3 regions of the Mesorhizobium sp. M0001 genome follow, and region 3 is predicted to be linked to each of the others. Evidence: predicted binding sites of a transcription regulator. Region 3 holds the regulator's gene; each other region holds the start of a gene.
The links. Region 3 encodes PhoB, which activates phosphate uptake and scavenging genes when phosphate is short. Its sites were predicted from a motif close to TGTCATNNANCTGTCAT; they were not measured.
Positions count from the first base shown of each region.

Region 1 (5,746 bases), on a different contig from region 3:
GGGCGCCGCCGCCGACAGCAGCGGCACGTCCTTCCACTGCGTGCTTTTTAATATGTCCTTGAGGTACCAGCTCTGCGCCTGGTTGACGATCTGCACCGACGGATCGTCGGCGACCAGCGCGAAATAGGAATAGAGCGGCGCCGAGGTCTTGCCGACCGGTCGGCGGACATAGGCAAGTGTCGCCTCATGGTCCGCCTTCAGCGCATCGACGACGCGCTGGTCGTCCGCCACCGTCGGCTTGTTTGCCTTGTCGACGCGCTCGTAGATCGGCCTTGCCTCAGATGTGGCCGAGGCTACGCGCCATTTCGATCCGTCCCGTTCCAGAAGCAGATCGATCAGTCCCATATGCGAGCCCCAGAAACCGCCCATCACGGCGGGCTTGCCCTGCAGCGTGCCTTTCTCGGTGTCGACGCCATCGAGCGCCTGAAAATCCTTCTTGCCGGGGAAGACCAAATGCTGATGGCCGGTGAACACCGCATCGATGCCTTCGACGCCGGCGACGAAGAAGGAGGCGTTCTCCATGCCGTCGCCCTGCTTGATATCGATGCCGGAATGCGAGAGCGCGATGACGATGTCGGCGCCCTCCTCCTTGATCTGCGGCACCCATGCCCTGGCCGCCTCGACGATGTCGCGCGTCCTGACATTGCCTTCCAGGTTCTTCAGGTCCCAGACCATGATCTGCGGCGGCACGAAGCCGATGATGCCGATCTTGATCGGCTGCTCGACGCCCGACCCGTCCTTGATCTTCTTGTCGAGGATGACATAGGGCTTGAGGCAGAGCTTGTCGTCGCGCGGGTTGGCGGCAAGCTCGGTGCCGCGGATCAGATTGGCGCAGACGAACGGGAAATTGGCCCCGGCCAGCACCTTGTCGAGGAACGACAGGCCGTAATTGAACTCGTGATTGCCGAGCGTCGAGCATTCATAGCCCAGCAGGTTCATGCCCTTCATGATCGGATGCAGATCGCCTTCCTTGAGGCCCTTCTCATAGGCGATGTAATCGCCCATCGGATTGCCCTGCAAAAGATCGCCATTGTCGATCAGCATCGCATTGGTGGCTTCCTTGCGCACCGCCGCGATCAGTGAGGCCGTCCGCGACAGGCCCATCGTGTCGTTGGCTTTGTCTGCGTAGTAGTCGTAAGGCAGCACATTCACATGGATGTCGGTGGTCTCCATGATCCTCAGATGCGCCTGATTGGCCTGCGCGCGGGCGGAAAACGGATGCAGCATGATCAGCGCCCCGCTGGCGGCCGCACCGGCAAGCAAACTACGGCGGGAGACGGGGTAGTTGAGATGCGGCATTGGTTTTCCTTCCCAGCGACGTGACAAGATCCCAGCCCCGGGCGGAAGCTTCGCGCCGAAAACCGGCCATGTCCATCGGGAAGTCAGTCGATCAGCAAAAGGTGACGGCTGGATGAATATCCTTGGCCGCGGTTGAGAACTCAGCCCTTGTTATCATCGCCCTGGGTGATCAGCCGCGCGCTGCGCTGGCCGGTGAAATAGATCCATAGCCAGCTAAGCGACACCGAGAGCCGGTTGCGAAAACCGATCAGGAAGTAGATATGCGCCACGCCCCACAGCCACCAGGCAAGCCATCCCGTGAGCTTGATCCGGCCGAAATCGATCGCGGCTGCCCACTTTCCGATCGTCGCCAGGTCACCGGCATGTTTGTAGCGGAAAGGGCGCGGCGCGCTATCGCCGGCCAGCCGCGCCCTGATCGTCGCGGCAACATGCTTGCCCTCCTGCTTGGCCGAGGGCGCCACGCCTGGCACCGGCTTGCCGTCCGGCCGCAAGACATGCGCGGTGTCGCCGATGACGAAGATTTCAGGACTGTTCGGCACGGTCAGATCGGGCTCGACCATTACCCTGCCCGCCCGGTCCACCGGCGCGCCCAGCCACTCTCCCGCGGGTGAAGCCGCCACGCCGGCGGCCCACAGGATGGTTCGCGCCGGCAGATGCGTATCGCCAAAGACGACGCCTTCGGCATCGAGGCGCGTGACGGCGCGGCCAAGCTCGACCGTGACGCCCCGCCGCTCCAGCGCCTTGCGCGCATAGTCGGACAGCTTTGGCGCGAAATTGGCTAGGATCCTGTCTCCGGCCTCGACCAGCACCACACGCGCCTCACGCGTGTCGATGTTGCGGAATTCGCCGCGCAGCGTTTCATGCGCGAGTTCGACAATGGTGCCGGCAAGCTCCACGCCGGTCGGGCCGCCGCCGACGATGACCAGTGTCAGCAGTGCCTGGCGCTTGGCCGGATCGGTCTCGCGCTCGGCCTGCTCGAAGGCGAGCAGGATGCGCCGCCGAATGGTGGTTGCGTCTTCAAGCGTCTTCAGCCCGGGCGCGAAAGGCTCCCATTCGTCGTGGCCGAAATAAGCATGACGCGCGCCGGTGGCGAGCACCAGCGTGTCGTAGGGAACAGAACTGCCGTCCTCAAGCAGCACGCGTTTGCCTGGACGGTCGACGCCGGTGACGTTGCCGAGCAGCGTCGTCACGTCCTCGCGCTTGCGCAGCAGATGACGGATCGGCCAGGCAACTTCCGAGGTCGCCAGCGAGGTGGTCGCCACCTGGTAGAGCAGCGGCTGGAAAAGGTGATGGTTGCGCTTGTCGATCATGGTGATGCGCACGGGTGCGCCGGCCAGCGCCCGCGTGAGTTCGAGACCGCCGAACCCTGCGCCGACGACAACGACATGATGGCTGGTTTCACTCATCGCATTCACCCCTGTTTGTCTCCCTCTATCTAGCGATTTTTGTGCACCGCAACAATGTCGCGGCGAGCTAGATTGCCGCTTAAGGCTGCCCAGGACTCGTCGCCGGATGTCGCGAATGCCTATGTCGGCAAGCATGGACGGGTATAGCCTTGCAGGCTGGAACCACGGGAGTGAAGCATGGCCAACGACGATGACAAAGATGGCAAAGGGCGGGGGCAATATTCTTCGCCGCCTTGCTTCATGCACGAACTCGATCCGGAATTTCGCGCGCCATTGACCGACTGGACCGATGTGCGCCGTTGGCGCAAGGCCGAGCGCGAGCGTCTGATCGCGGCACGGTTGGCGGTTTCCGCCGATGCGCGGGTGGCGATGTCGCGGGCTATCGCCGAAGGGCTCGACGCGGCAATCGGCGACATTGCCGGCCGCATGGTCAGCCTCTATTGGCCGTTTCGCGGCGAGCCGGACCTGCGGCCGTGGATGGCGTCGATCAACGAACGCGGCGGCCGCACGGCGCTGCCCATCGTGATCGAGAAAGGCCAGCCGCTGATCTTCCGCGCTTATGTGCCCGGCGACCGGCTGGAAAAAGGCATCTGGAACATCCCGATCCCGGCCGAAGGCGAGCCGGTGCTGCCCGACATCGTCATCTCGCCGATCGTCGGCATCGACCCGCGAAACTACCGCCTGGGCTATGGCGGTGGCTTCTTCGACCGCACGCTGGCTGCCATGCCGTTCAAGCCATTGGTCATCGGCGTCGGCTACGAACTGCAGCGCATAGCCACCATCTACCCGCAGCCGCACGACATCCCGATGGACCGGCTGGTGACCGAGGCTGCTCAGGGCTAGGCCAGTTCCGGCTTCATGCCCATGGCGGTCCGGTCGACGATCTCGCGCAAGGCGAACGATGAGTTGATCTTGGTCACATGCGGCATCGCCGACAGCCACTCCTTGTGGATGCGCTCATAGTCGACCAGGTCCTTGGCGGCGATGCGCAGGATGTAGTCGTATTCGCCCGACATCAGGTGGCACGACAGCACATTCGGGCAGCGCTTGATCGCCGCCTCGAAATCCGACAGCGTCTTTTCGAACTGCCCCGACAGCGATATGTGCACGATCGCCGTCATCTGGTGGCCGAGCGCGGCATTCGAAAGCCGGGCATGATAGCCGCGGATGGTGCCGGATTTCTCCAGATTGTCGAGCCGGCGCGAACAGGCCGACTGCGACAGGCCGACCCTTTCAGCGAGCGCCGCATTGGGTATGCGGCCATCCTTCTGCAGTGCCTCGAGAATGGCGATATCGATCCTGTCGAGCGGCATTTACAGTGATTCCTGCGAAAATTATGCAATTTCGCGCAACGATTATCGAAACACGTCACCTCGCGCAAGCGCATTCGCAAACACCTGCGCAACGATTCGTGGTTCACTCGGTTGATACAGGGAACGAGCCCGAAGGGCCGGATCAGGAGAAGACTATGCGCGTCGGCTGCCCCAAGGAAATCAAGAACCACGAATACCGAGTCGGCCTGACGCCGGGCTCCGTCCGCGAATATGTCGCGCATGGCCATGAAGTGCTGGTCGAAAGCGGCGCCGGCGCCGGCATCGGCGCCGATGACAATGCCTACCGCGCCGCCGGCGCCACCATCGCCAGGACCGCCGCCGACGTGTTCGCCAAGTCCGACATGATCGTCAAGGTCAAGGAGCCGCAGCCCAACGAATGGGCGCAGCTGCGCGAGGGCCAGATCCTCTACACCTATCTGCACCTGGCCCCGGATCCGGAGCAGACCAAGGGCCTGCTCGCGTCCGGCGTCACCGCAATCGCCTATGAGACCGTAACCGACGACCGCGGCGGCCTGCCGCTCTTGGCGCCGATGTCGGAAGTTGCCGGCCGCCTGTCGATCCAGGCCGGCGCGACCGCGCTGCAGAAGGCCAATGGTGGCCGCGGCGTGCTGCTCGGCGGCGTGCCCGGCGTACTGCCCGGCAAGGTCACGGTGCTCGGCGGCGGCGTCGTCGGCCTGCATGCCGCCCGCATGGCGGTCGGCCTCGGCGCCGACGTCACCATCATCGACCGCTCGATCCCGCGCCTGCGCCAGCTGGACGACCTCTTTACCGGCCGCGTCCACACCCGCTACTCCACAGTCGAGGCGCTTGAGGAAGAATGCTTCTCGGCCGACATCGTCGTCGGCGCCGTGCTCATCCCGGGTGCTGCTGCACCCAAGCTGGTCACTCGCGAAATGCTGTCGGGCATGAAGAAGGGCTCGGTGCTGGTCGACGTCGCTATCGACCAGGGCGGCTGCTTCGAGACTTCGCACGCCACCACCCATGCCGAGCCGACCTATGAGGTCGACGGCGTGATCCATTACTGCGTCGCCAACATGCCGGGCGCCGTGCCGGTGACCTCGGCGCACGCGCTCAACAACGCGACGCTGCATTATGGCCTGCAGCTGGCCGACAAGGGCCTGAAAGCGCTGGTCGACGACCACCATTTGCGCAACGGCCTCAATGTCCACAGGGGCAAGATCACCAATCGCGCCGTCGCCGAAGCACTCGGCTATGAGCTGGTCGAACCGAAAGTGGTTCTGGCTGCCTGACAGACGCCTTAATCGACTCAAGCAGTTCTGCCTCCCTCACCCGCCGGTTGCGCCGGCGGGTTTTTTATTGGCCGCGTGCTCACAAATTGCGGGCTCTAAGGCAACATCACGGCGAAACGGCCCGGCTTGGCGGTGCTTTTGCCTGCCGATGTGGCATTTTTGTCATTCCAATATTGGCGAGCGTCCTGTTAGAACACGGACGGGTTTGTTCTTATGCTAAGGGGCTAAAATGTTCATCTCTGCTAAATCCGTTCTTCTCGGGGCCGTTTCGGCAATGGCTTTGATATCGGTAGCGCATGCCGCCGATGTTGTGCAGCCGGTGGAAGAACCTGCCGGTTTCAACTGGAGCGGCGCCTATGTCGGCATCGGCGGCGGCTTCGGCGCCACCGTGCATCGCATCAGCGTCGACCCGGTGATCGACTTCAACGGGATCGGCGGCAACGGCGTGTTTGGCGAA
Region 1 is NZ_JAMYVS010000004.1:479,973-485,718, forward strand. It holds gene NKK50_RS15185 (bifunctional 2',3'-cyclic-nucleotide 2'-phosphodiesterase/3'-nucleotidase) at 1-1,299, opposite strand, end outside; gene NKK50_RS15190 (NAD(P)/FAD-dependent oxidoreductase) at 1,440-2,705, opposite strand; gene NKK50_RS15195 (5-formyltetrahydrofolate cyclo-ligase) at 2,883-3,548, shown strand; gene NKK50_RS15200 (Lrp/AsnC family transcriptional regulator) at 3,545-4,018, opposite strand; gene ald (alanine dehydrogenase) at 4,174-5,289, shown strand; gene NKK50_RS15210 (outer membrane protein) at 5,564-5,746, shown strand, end outside.
Region 1: NKK50_RS15185 (bifunctional 2',3'-cyclic-nucleotide 2'-phosphodiesterase/3'-nucleotidase) is a predicted target of PhoB. The motif match lies at 1,401-1,417, and genes of this name have one in related genera.

Region 2 (5,746 bases), on a different contig from region 3:
CCATCCGCGTTCTTGACAACCCAGTCGGGATCTGGGTTCTCGCCGAGTGCTGAAAACCGCGGGTATTTCGGCGTGATTTCAGGCTGGTCGAGGCGGAATTCAGGCTGCAGATCGTAGCTGATCCATTGCGTCAGGAAGAGCGGCAGGCGCTCCCAATGCGAGTCGCGCATCACCTGCGGCAGGTTGAAAAACCACAAGGCGTAAACGAGGTAGAGCAGGATGCCGCCGAACAGGAACAGCGGCGCGAATCGCTTGTAGGCCGGCCGCCGAAAGATTTGCGGATAGCGTTCCTCGATCGACTGGACCTGATCAGTGGTCAAAGCGGTCATTTAAGCGCTCATCAGAAAAGCTTGCTCGCCGACCAGCTTGCGGCGCAGCCAGGCGGAGAACTGGTCGACGATGAAGATCGTCGTGAACAACAGCAGCACCAACGCCACCGTCTTGGCGCCGAAACCGCGCGATATCGAGAGCTTCAGTTCCTCGCCGATACCGCCGCCGCCGACGGCGCCGATAATGGTCGAGGCCCGCACGTTGATCTCGACGCGCAGCAATGAGTAGGACATGAAATTGGGCAGCACCTGCGGCAGGTCGGCGAAGCGCACGCGCTCGAACCAGTTGCCGCCGACCGCTCTCAGGCCCTCTTCGGCGCGCATGTCGATGTTCTCGTTGATTTCATAGAACAGCTTGCCCAGCGCGCCGATCGAATGCAGGCCGATGGCGATGATGGCTGCGATCGGCCCGGTCGAGACAATGGCGGCGAACAGGCCGGCAATGACGATTTCGGGAAAGGCGCGCAGCAATTCCATGAAGCGCTTGACGACGAGCCGCAGCGCCGGATGCGGCGTCAGGTTGCGCGCGGCGATGAAGGAAAACGGCACGGCGAAGATGAAACCGATGAAAGTCGAGACCAGCGCCACGTTGAGTGTGGTCAGCATCAGCTCGAAATATTCGGGGATGTAGAAGCCGCCCCAGACATAGACGCGGCCGAGCGGGAAGTTGAACTCCTGGGTGCCGGTGTCATGCGGCGAGGCGATGTCGAACAGCGCCCGCCAGACGTCGTTCCAGTCCTTCGGGATCAGCCAGCTGAGGAAGTCGAATATATGCGGCAGCCGGTCCCAGAAGTGACCGGCATTGGCCTCGTCGGCGAACCACATGCTCGACAGCGTCGCCGCCAGCAGCAGGCCGATGCCGAGGATGGTATAAAGCCGCCGCAACGATATCTGGCGCTGCCAGGCGTTGGCTACCTGCAGGGTCGCGTTGGAGCGGGCTGTTGCTGAGATGGTCATGATCGGGACATGCAAAAAAGGCGGCGTTTTTCACGTCGCCCTTTCTGATTTTGCCGTCAGCCGCCGATGGCTGCCTTACGGGCTTCGACGATGACGTTGTAGAAGTCAGGCTTGACCGGGACGTAACCGGTGAAGTCGCCGCCTTCGACGCCTTCGAAACAGGCCTTGTCCTTCTTCGGCAGGTCGGTGAAGAAGGCGGCAAGCTTGGCGGTCATGTCGTCGCCGAGCGCGGTGCGCACGACCAGCGGGCCGTTCGGGATCAGGCCCGAGCGCCAGACTTCGACGAAGTCGTTGGGGTCGACGGCGCCCTTGGCGGTGACTTTGTGGAAGGTGCCGGAGGTGTAGCCGTTCTTGAAGTCGCCGATGCCGGAGGAATCGTCAACCGCAACGTCGACCTTGCCGTCGCGAACGGCGAGGATGTTGTTTTCATGGCCGCCATTGAACTGGGTCGAGGCGAAGTAGGCGTCGTTCGAGGCGCCGGTGTCCTTCGGGATCTGGGTCAGCGGGATCAGGTAGCCCGAGGTCGAGTCCGGATCGGCGTAGCCGAGCTTCTTGCCCTTGGCCGACTTGATGTCGGTAATGCCCGAAGACTTCAGCGCCAGGCCGATGGAATAATAGCCGGTGGCGCCGTCGGTCTGCTGGGTGGTGAGGACCGGGGTGACCGCCTTCGGGTCCTTGATGTAGACGCTGGCGTAGCCGGAAGCGCCGAGTTCGGCGAAGTCGAGCGTGCCGCCGAGCAGGCCCTGGATGACGCCGTCATAGTCGGCGGCGGGGAACAGCGAGACCTTTTCGAAGCCGAATTCGGTCTTCAGGTGATCGGCCAGGCACTGATAGTTGCGCAGGCGGTCGGTTTCGTTCTCTCCGCCGAGGATGCCGACGCGGAATTCCTTGAGGTCGGCCGCATGCGCGGCGCTGGTTGCCATGGCGAGAGCCGAAACGGCGCCGAATACCATCTTCCTGAACATTTGATGTCTCTCCTGTAAGTTCCGGCCCCGCGCCGGCAGCGTTCTTGATTTTTGCAAGTGCCCTTGACGCGGGCGGTCGATCCAGTGCGGCTCAGTTTTGGTCCATGATCTTTTCCGAAAACCGGTATCCACTTTTCGGGATCATGGATCAGTACCCGGGGAATGCGGGCTCGAGCGGGCTGGCGGATGCGGCGATCTTTTGCTTGTAGGCGATGCTGGTCGAGGTGATGGCCTCGGAGATATCGACGCCGTTGCCGTCGGCGCCATAGACCAGGCGCACGGCCTCGCGGTTGAGCGCTTCCGGCGGACCGTCGAAGACGATCTTGCCGGCAGCCATGCCGATGATGCGGTTGCAATAGGTGCGGGCGGTGTCCAGCGTGTGCAGATTGGTGACGACGGTGATGCCTTCGCGCAGGTTGATGTCCTGCAGCGAGTCCATCACCACCTTGGCGTTGAGCGGGTCGAGCGAAGCGATCGGCTCATCGGCGAGCAGCACCTTGGGCTGCTGCATCATGGCGCGGGCAATGGCGACGCGCTGCTGCTGGCCGCCAGACAGCGTGCCGGCTGGCTGCAGTGCGGTGCGGGCGATGTCGAGGCGCTCGAGTGCTGCAATCGCCTCAGCGCATTCGGCGCGGGTAAACATGCCGAGCAGGTTGGAAAAGGTCGAGCGATGATTGAGACGGCCGAGCAGCACATTGGTCAGCACATCGAGGCGCGGCACCAGGTTGAACTGCTGGAAGATCATGGCGCAGTCGCGCTGCCAGCGTCGCAGCGGCGAGCCACGCAGCCGCGAGACCTCGGCACCGTCAAAAAAAATCGATCCCTGGCTGGGGTCGATGAGACGGTTGATCATGCGAAGGAGGGTGGATTTGCCGGCGCCGGAACGACCGATGATGCCGACCATCTGGCCCTGCGGGATCGACAGGTCGATGGCGCTGACGGCGGTGTTCTTGCCAAATCGGCGCGAGACGCCGCGGATTTCGAGCGTGGCAGGGGTCGATAACATCGAAGAGTTCCAGACCTGAATTGATCGTCTGGTTCTCGCCTAGCGCAGCGACATGAACCTGCCATGTCATCACGATGTCAGTTTTGTTACGCTCCACAGCCGTGCGGCAAGTGGGGTGATCGCACCCGATCAGGCGCCGTATTTCTCGAGGAACGCGTCTGCCTCGAGTACGCGAAAATCGTAGAGCGCGGCGCGCAGCCTGGCGTGGTCCCAGTCCCACCAGGCGAGCGCCTGGTAGCGTTCGGCCGTGCGGCGATCGAAACGCTCGCGGATCGGCTTGGCTGGCACCCCGCCAACGATGGTGTAGGGCGCGACATCCTTCGACACCACAGCGCCGGCGCCTACGGCAGCACCATCGCCGACGGTGACGCCGGGCAGGATGGTCGAGCCGTGGCCGAGCCAGGTGTCGTGGCCGATGGAGACGCGTTTGGCGCGGCGCTGGGCGAAGAATTCTGTTTCGTGCTCGGCGTCGTCCCAATAGTCGGAGGCGCGATAGGTGAAGTGATGCAGCGTCGGCCGCCAGGTCGGGTGGTTTGTGGCGTTGATGCGCACGGCGGCGGCTATGTTGGAGAACTTGCCGATGGTCGCGCACCAGACGACGCAGTCCTGCATGATGTAGGAATAGTCGCCGAGGATGCTTTCGGACACGCGGCTGCGGTCGGCGATCTCTGTCCAGCGCCCCAATGTCGAGTTCTCGACCTGCGCCGTGGCGTGGACCAACGGCGCTTCCGATAGTTTCCTGCTCATGCAGCGATTTTTCCGGCGGCGAAAGAGGTCACGTCGATGATGCGATCGGCGACGGCGTCACGCACATCCGGGTCATGGAAGATGCCGAGCAAGGCGACACCGCCTGCCTTCTTGGCGGCGATCAACGCAACCACAACGTCGCGGTTTTTCGAATCGAGCGAAGCTGTCGGCTCGTCGAGCAGCAAGACCGGATGCTCGGTGATGAAGCCGCGCGCGATATTGACGCGCTGCTGCTCACCGCCCGAGAAAGTCGCCGGCGGCAGCGCCCAGAGCTTTTCCGGCAAATTGAGCTGCCCCAGCAAGGTGCGTGCTTTTTTCCGCGCGCTCTCGCGGTCCTCGCCGCGTTCGACCAGCGGCTCGGCGACCACGTCGAGCGCGGAGACGCGCGGCACGGTGCGCAGGAACTGGCTGACATAGCCGATCGTCTGGCGGCGCACGGAAAGCACCGTGCGCGGGCTGGCGATGGCGAGATCGATCAGGCCGCCCTCATGCTGAACGATGATCTGGCCTTCATCGACGGCATAATTGCCATAGAGCATTTTCAGCATCGAGCTTTTGCCGGCGCCGGAAGGTCCGCCGAGCACGGCGCATTCACCGGCCCGGATCGAGAATGAGACGCCGGCGACAACCGGCAATCTGATGCCGTCGCGCAGATGCATGGTGAAGCTTTTGGCGACGCCGGAAACAACGAGGGGCGTCGGCATCAGAAGGTTCTCCAATCGTTGTTCGTCCGCGGGCCAACACCCCCCTCTGCCTTGCCAGGCATCTCCCCCTCAAGGGGGGAGATTGGCTGTCGCGTTCGACTTCGCCATTCTTCTGCATCGTAGAAGGGGCGGGACATAAAAGCTGCTGATCTCCCCCCTTGAGGGGGAGATGGCCGGCAGGCCAGAGGGGGGTGCCTTGGCGCCATCTTCACACCTGTAGAATCGAGGAAACAAGCAATTGCGTGTAAGGCGCGCGGGGATCGTCGAGCACGCGATCCGTCAGGCCGCTTTCGACGACACGGCCGTCTTTCATCACCATCATACGCTGCGACAGAAGCCGGGCGACGGCGAGATCGTGGGTGACGACGATGGCCGCCAGGCCGAGATCGGTGACCAACCCGCGCAGCAAATCGAGCAGGCGCGCCTGCACCGAGACGTCGAGGCCGCCGGTCGGCTCGTCCATGAACACCAGCCTCGGTCCGGTGACGAGGTTGCGGGCGATTTGCAGGCGCTGGCGCATGCCGCCGGAAAAGGCGCGCGGCTCGTCGTCGATGCGGTCCTCGTCGATCTCGACGCGCGACAGCCAGTCGACGGCAGTGGCGCGGATCTTGCCGTAATGGCGGTCACCGACCGCCATTAGCCGCTCGCCGACATTGGCGCCGGCAGACACCGTCATGCGCAAGCCGTCGGCGGGGTTCTGATGAACAAAGCCCCAGTCGGTGCGCATCAGGAAGCGGCACTCGGCCTCGCTCATACGGTAGAGTTCGCGGAACTGGCCGTCGCGCATGCGGTAGCTGGCGGTGCCAGAAGATGGTAGCAGCCGCGTCGACAGGCAGTTGAGCAGCGTCGTCTTGCCGGAGCCGGATTCGCCGACGACGGCCAGAACCTCACCCGGCCACAGGTCGAAGGTGACATTCTCGCAGCCGACGCGCGAGCCGTAGAATTTGGACAGTTCGGAGACGCGCAGCAGTGGGTCGCCGGTCATTCTGCTGGCCTCATCTTTCCTGCGGTAACATGGCTTTCAGCCGCAAGGTGGCC
Region 2 is NZ_JAMYVS010000002.1:270,259-276,004, forward strand. It holds gene phnE (phosphonate ABC transporter, permease protein PhnE) at 1-329, opposite strand, end outside; gene phnE (phosphonate ABC transporter, permease protein PhnE) at 330-1,286, opposite strand; gene phnD (phosphonate ABC transporter substrate-binding protein) at 1,343-2,251, opposite strand; gene phnC (phosphonate ABC transporter ATP-binding protein) at 2,400-3,257, opposite strand; gene NKK50_RS06285 (DapH/DapD/GlmU-related protein) at 3,387-4,004, opposite strand; gene phnL (phosphonate C-P lyase system protein PhnL) at 4,001-4,708, opposite strand; gene phnK (phosphonate C-P lyase system protein PhnK) at 4,917-5,693, opposite strand; gene NKK50_RS06300 (alpha-D-ribose 1-methylphosphonate 5-phosphate C-P-lyase PhnJ) at 5,690-5,746, opposite strand, start outside.
Region 2: phnC (phosphonate ABC transporter ATP-binding protein) is a predicted target of PhoB. The motif match lies at 3,332-3,348, and genes of this name have one in related genera.

Region 3 (5,746 bases):
GCGCTGACGCTGGTGATGAACATCGTCGCCCTCTACATCGTGCGCAAGTACCGGGAGCAGTACGAATGACCGACATCCCCCTGGACACGATGGCGGGCGCCGTCGCGCGACCGCGCCGCGACATCGGGCTGAAGGCGCGCTATGCCGCCGAACGCCGGTTCCGCATCTATGGCGTGATTGCGATCTCGGTGGGCCTGGCGTTCCTGGCCATCATGCTGATCACCATCGTCTCGAAAGGCTACACCGCCTTCTGGCAGACGACGGTGACGCTGCCGGTCACCTTCGACGAGAAGGTGATCGATCCCTCCGGCAAGCGCGCGACCGACCCTACCGTGCTGATCAAGGCGAACTATCCCAAGCTCGCCGAAAACGCGCTGGTGGCCAAGCTCGGCATCGATCCGGCCAACAAGCCGATGATGCTGAAGCTCAAGGGCTTCCTGTCGGAAGGCGCCCGCGTCCAGCTGCGCGACATCGTCTCCGCCGATCCGTCGGTGATCGGCAGGACGCGTGACGTCGACATCCTGGCTGCCGCGAACCTCGACTCGGCCTTCAAGGGCCAGATCGACCTCGGCGTCGATGAAGCGCGCCGCAAGGTGTCCAACCAGCAGATCGACTGGATGAACAAGCTTAAAGCCGACGGCGTGATGGCCGAGCATTTCAACACCGGCCTGTTCACCTATGGCGCCTCCAGCCGGCCCGAAACGTCGGGCATGGGCGTGGCGATCATCGGCTCGTTCTACATGATGGTGATCGTGCTGTTGCTGGCGCTGCCGATCGGCGTCGCCGCCTCGATCTATCTCGAGGAATTCGCCAAGAAGAACCGCTTCACCGACCTGATCGAAGTCAACATCAACAATCTCGCGGCGGTGCCGTCGATCGTCTTCGGTCTGCTTGGCCTTGCCGTGTTCATCAACTTCCTCGGCATGCCGCGCTCGGCTTCCTTCGTCGGCGGCCTGGTGCTGACCTTGATGACATTGCCGACCATAATCATCGCCACGCGCGCCGCCCTCGCCGCGGTGCCGCCGTCTATCCGCTCGGCGGCCCTAGGTCTCGGCGCCTCCAAGATGCAGATGGTGTTCCATCACATCCTGCCGCTTGCCGCCCCAGGCATCCTTACCGGCACCATCATCGGCCTGGCGCGTGCGCTCGGCGAGACAGCACCGCTGCTCTTGATCGGCATGGTCGCTTTCGTCGCCGATTATCCGACGACGCCTTTCGATCCGGCGACCGCGCTGCCGGTTCAGATCTATATGTGGGCAAACGAGGCTGAGCGCGCTTTTGTCGAGCGCATGTCCGGCGCCATCATCATCCTGCTCGTCTTCCTCATGGCCATGAACATCACCGCGATCGTGCTCCGGCGCCGCTTCGAGCGGCGCTGGTAGAAAAAAGGCAATTTGGTATGAACATCATGACCGAACAGTCCCTTGAGAATGCAGTGGGCGACAAAATGAACGCCAAGTCGAACGAAGTCATCAAGATGCGCGGCGACAAGGTCGGCGTCTTCTACGGCGAGAAGCAGGCGTTGTTCGACGTCAATCTCGACGTCCGCCAGAACCAGGTGACGGCGCTGATCGGCCCGTCCGGCTGCGGCAAGTCGACCTTCCTGCGCTGCCTCAACCGCATGAACGACACCATCGATTCGGCGCGGGTGACCGGCAAGATCACGCTCGATGAAGACGACATCTACGACAAGAACATCGATGTCGTCGAACTGCGCGCCCGCGTCGGCATGGTGTTCCAGAAACCCAACCCGTTCCCGAAGTCGATCTACGAGAACGTCGCCTACGGCCCGCGCATCCATGGGCTGGCCAAGCGCAAGTCCGACATGGACCAGATCGTCGAGCAGAGCCTGAAGAAGGCTGCGATCTGGAACGAGGTCAAGGACCGCCTGCAGGAGCCCGGCACCGGCCTGTCCGGCGGCCAGCAGCAGCGCCTGTGCATCGCGCGCGCCATCGCCGTGTCGCCGGAGGTGATCCTGATGGACGAGCCCTGCTCGGCGCTCGATCCGATCGCCACCGCCCGTGTCGAGGAGCTGATCGACGAACTGCGCCAGAACTACACGATCGTCATCGTCACCCACTCGATGCAGCAGGCGGCGCGCGTCTCGCAGCGCACGGCGATGTTCCATCTCGGCTATCTCGTCGAGGAGGGCGTCACCGACAAGATGTTCACCAACCCCGACGACAAGCGCACCCAGGACTACATTACCGGCCGCTTCGGCTGAGCCGTCCGGCGGGTGAATTTTTAGGCACGAGGACCAAGATCATGGGTGAACATACCGTCGCCTCCTTCGATGAAGAGCTCGGGCAGATCAGCAAGCTGATCCGCGACATGGGCGATCTGGCCGGCTCGATGGTCAGCGGCTCGACCAGGGCGCTGCTCAATTCGGACAATGCGCTGGCACAGCGTGTCGTTTCCGACGACGCCATCATGGATGCGCGCCAGCGCGAACTGGACGACCGCGCCATCACGCTGATCGCCAAGCGCCAGCCGATGGCCAACGATCTGCGCGCCGTGGTCGGCTCGATCCGCATGGCGGGCGACCTCGAGCGCATCGGCGACCTCGCCAAGAACATCGCCAAACGCGTCGGCACCGTGGGCTTGAGCGTCACGCCGCGCGACCTCTCGCACTCCATCGATGCCATGGCGCAACTGGTGCTGATCCAGGTGCAAGGCGTCGTCGAGGAATATGCCGCCACCGATGCGGCAGCGCTTGCAAAACTCAGGAATGACGACGAGCGCATCGACGTCAAATACACGTCCGTGTTTCGTGAGCTCTTGACCTACATGATGGAAGACCCTCGCAACATCACCGCCTGCACGCATCTCTTGTTCTGCGCCAAGAATCTTGAGCGCATCGGCGATCATGTCACCAACATCGCCGAAAATGCGTATTATGTGCTGACCGGCCAGCAATTGCCCGCCAATCGTCCGAAGCAGGACGAGACGGCGATGGCCACGCCGGCCTGATGAGGGTGAACTGCCTATGATCGCGCCACGCATCATGGTCGTGGAGGACGAGGAGCCGCTGGGCGTGCTCCTCCGCTACAACCTCGAATCCGAAGGCTATCAGGTCGAGGTGGTGACACGCGGCGACGAGGCCGAGATCCGCCTGCAGGAAAACGTGCCCGATCTCCTGGTGCTCGACTGGATGGTGCCCGCTGTTTCCGGCATCGAGCTCTGCCGGCGGCTTAGAGTGCGGCCCGAAACCGAGCGGCTGCCGATCATCATGCTGACCGCGCGCGGTGAGGAAAGCGATCGCGTGCGCGGCCTGTCCACCGGTGCCGACGACTATCTGGTCAAGCCATTCTCGACGCCGGAGTTCATGGCGCGCGTGAAGGCGCTGCTGCGCCGGGCCAAGCCGGAAGTGCTGTCCAGCGTGCTCAAGGTCGGCGACATCGTGCTCGACCGCGAGTCGCACCGTGTCTACCGCAAGAAGAGCGAGATCAGGCTCGGACCGACCGAGTTCCGGCTGCTCGAATTCATGATGCGCCATCCCGGCCGCGTGTTCTCGCGCAGCCAGCTGCTCGACAATGTCTGGGGCGAGACGATCTATATCGACGAGCGAACCGTCGACGTCCATGTCGGGCGCTTACGCAAAGCGGTCAACAACGGCCGCATGCCGGATGTCATCCGTACCATTCGCGGCGCCGGCTACGCGATCAGGGAAGACTAGGATGCTGCGCGTCGCGCCGTTGCCGGCCATTCAGGCGACATGCTTGCCGGATTTGGCCTGAATGCCCGGCGCGAAAATCTCCTGATCGACGAAGCCGAGCGCGCGCATGGCACAGCCTTCGCGGATCAGCGGCAGCTCGTTGGGCTCGGTGTCGAAGGAGATCGATTTCGAGTGCTGGCCGCCGGCGGTCTGGGCGATCGCTTCGCGCAATGCCGGTTCGATCAGGTCGAAGGCGGCGGCGCTGACGCCGACCATGGCGACGGGTGCCGGATCGATCAGTGCAAACAGGCTGCCGAGGCCGAAGCCGAGCGCCTCACCGGCCTTGCGATAGGCTTCGCGCTCCGGGCCATCGGTTTCGCGGGCGCGCGCGGCGAGTGCGCGCATATCAGCGTCGCCGATATCGACCGGCTCGGCATCTTCGCTCATCATTTTGGCGCTGCGCCAGATGGCGTAGTTTCCGGCATAGGCCTCGACGCAGCCGCGCCGCCCGCAGCGGCAGAGCGCGCCGCCCGGACGGTGGATCATGTGGCCGAACTCGCCGCCCGAGGAATGGGTGCCGGTGAACAGTTCGCCTTTCAGCACCAGCCCCATGCCGATGCCGTGCGACAAGAGGATCGCGATGAAATTGTCGCGGTAGCGCTCGGGCTGGCGCCATTGCAGGGCCACCGCCATCATATTGCAGTCGTTCTCCATGGTGGCAGGAATGCCGAATTCCGCTTCCAACATGTCGGCGAAGGCAATGTCGGTCAGTGGCGTGATTGGCGACCACAGCATGGCCCGCGCCTGCGAATCGGTGATGCCCTGGATGCCCATGGCAATGCGGGCGATGCTCTGGACATCGAGGTCCGGGTCCGCGAGACGCCGCCCGACGATTGCTACGCATTCGCCGATCAGCTCGTCGCGCGGCATGGTCAGCGTGTCGAGCCGGCGCTGTTCTTCCGCGACCACCTGGCCGGCATAGTCGATGACGGTGACGGAGAGGAAGTTCAGCGACAGCACCACGGTCATGACCGCCGCCGCTTCCGGGTTGAGGCCAAGGCCGACCTGCGGCCGGCCGCGTTTCAGCGAGCCGGTCTCGCCAGGCTTGCCTTCAATCAGGATGCCTTCTTGAATTAGATCAGACGAGATTGCCGATATCGTCGAATGGCTGAGGCCGGTGGTCGCCGCAATCTCGGTCCGCGACGGCTGGCCGGCCCGGCGCACGGCCGAAATCACCATCGCACGGTTGCGACGGCGCAGATCGTCGTGGCGGATCCCAACCGACATTTGTTTTCCTCCCGGCCTCCTCGCGCCTCATGATAGTGAAGGCGTTCGACGGCACCAGCCAAATATTGGCAGACGCCGGCAGCCCTGTCATTGTTTATTGCGGAGCTCGAAAAAATTCGGCAACGCCATCAGAATCCATCATAATCGATGTTGACAGTGCCTTATCATTGAACCAGTATTTTTTCGAGGCTCGAAAAAATGGAGCCTCTTTGTGCAGGCCTTCGGGCCGGTTTTGTCGCGCCGTGGGCGGCGCAGGGAGGGTTATAATGAACAGATTTGCAGCCGCCATGCTGGCGGGTGTCGCCATGTCGCTGGCGCTGATGTCGGTCGCGCAGGCGAAGGACAAGGTCATCGGCGTGTCGTGGTCGAACTTCCAGGAAGAGCGCTGGAAGACCGACGAGGCGGCGATGAAAACGGCGATCGAAGCCGCCGGCGACAAGTACATTTCGGCCGACGCGCAGTCCAATCCCGGCAAGCAGCTGACCGACGTCGAAAGCCTGATCTCGCAGGGCGCCAACTCGCTGATCATCCTGGCGCAGGACGCCTCGGCCATCGGCCCGGCGGTGCAGAAGGCGCTGGACGAAGGCATTCCGGTCGTCGGCTATGATCGCCTGATCGAGAACAAGGACGTCTTCTACCTGACCTTCGACAACAAGGAAGTCGGCCGCATGCAGGCCCGCGAAGTGTTCAAGGCGAAGCCCGAAGGCAACTATGTCTTCATCAAGGGCTCGGGCTCGGATCCGAATGCCGATTTCCTGTTCTCGGGCTCGATGGAAGTGCTCAAGGAAGCCATCGACTCGGGCA
Region 3 is NZ_JAMYVS010000014.1:90,734-96,479, forward strand. It holds gene pstC (phosphate ABC transporter permease subunit PstC) at 1-69, shown strand, start outside; gene pstA (phosphate ABC transporter permease PstA) at 66-1,382, shown strand; gene pstB (phosphate ABC transporter ATP-binding protein PstB) at 1,400-2,224, shown strand; gene phoU (phosphate signaling complex protein PhoU) at 2,266-2,970, shown strand; gene phoB (phosphate regulon transcriptional regulator PhoB) at 2,987-3,676, shown strand; gene NKK50_RS27335 (ROK family protein) at 3,707-4,942, opposite strand; gene xylF (D-xylose ABC transporter substrate-binding protein) at 5,209-5,746, shown strand, end outside.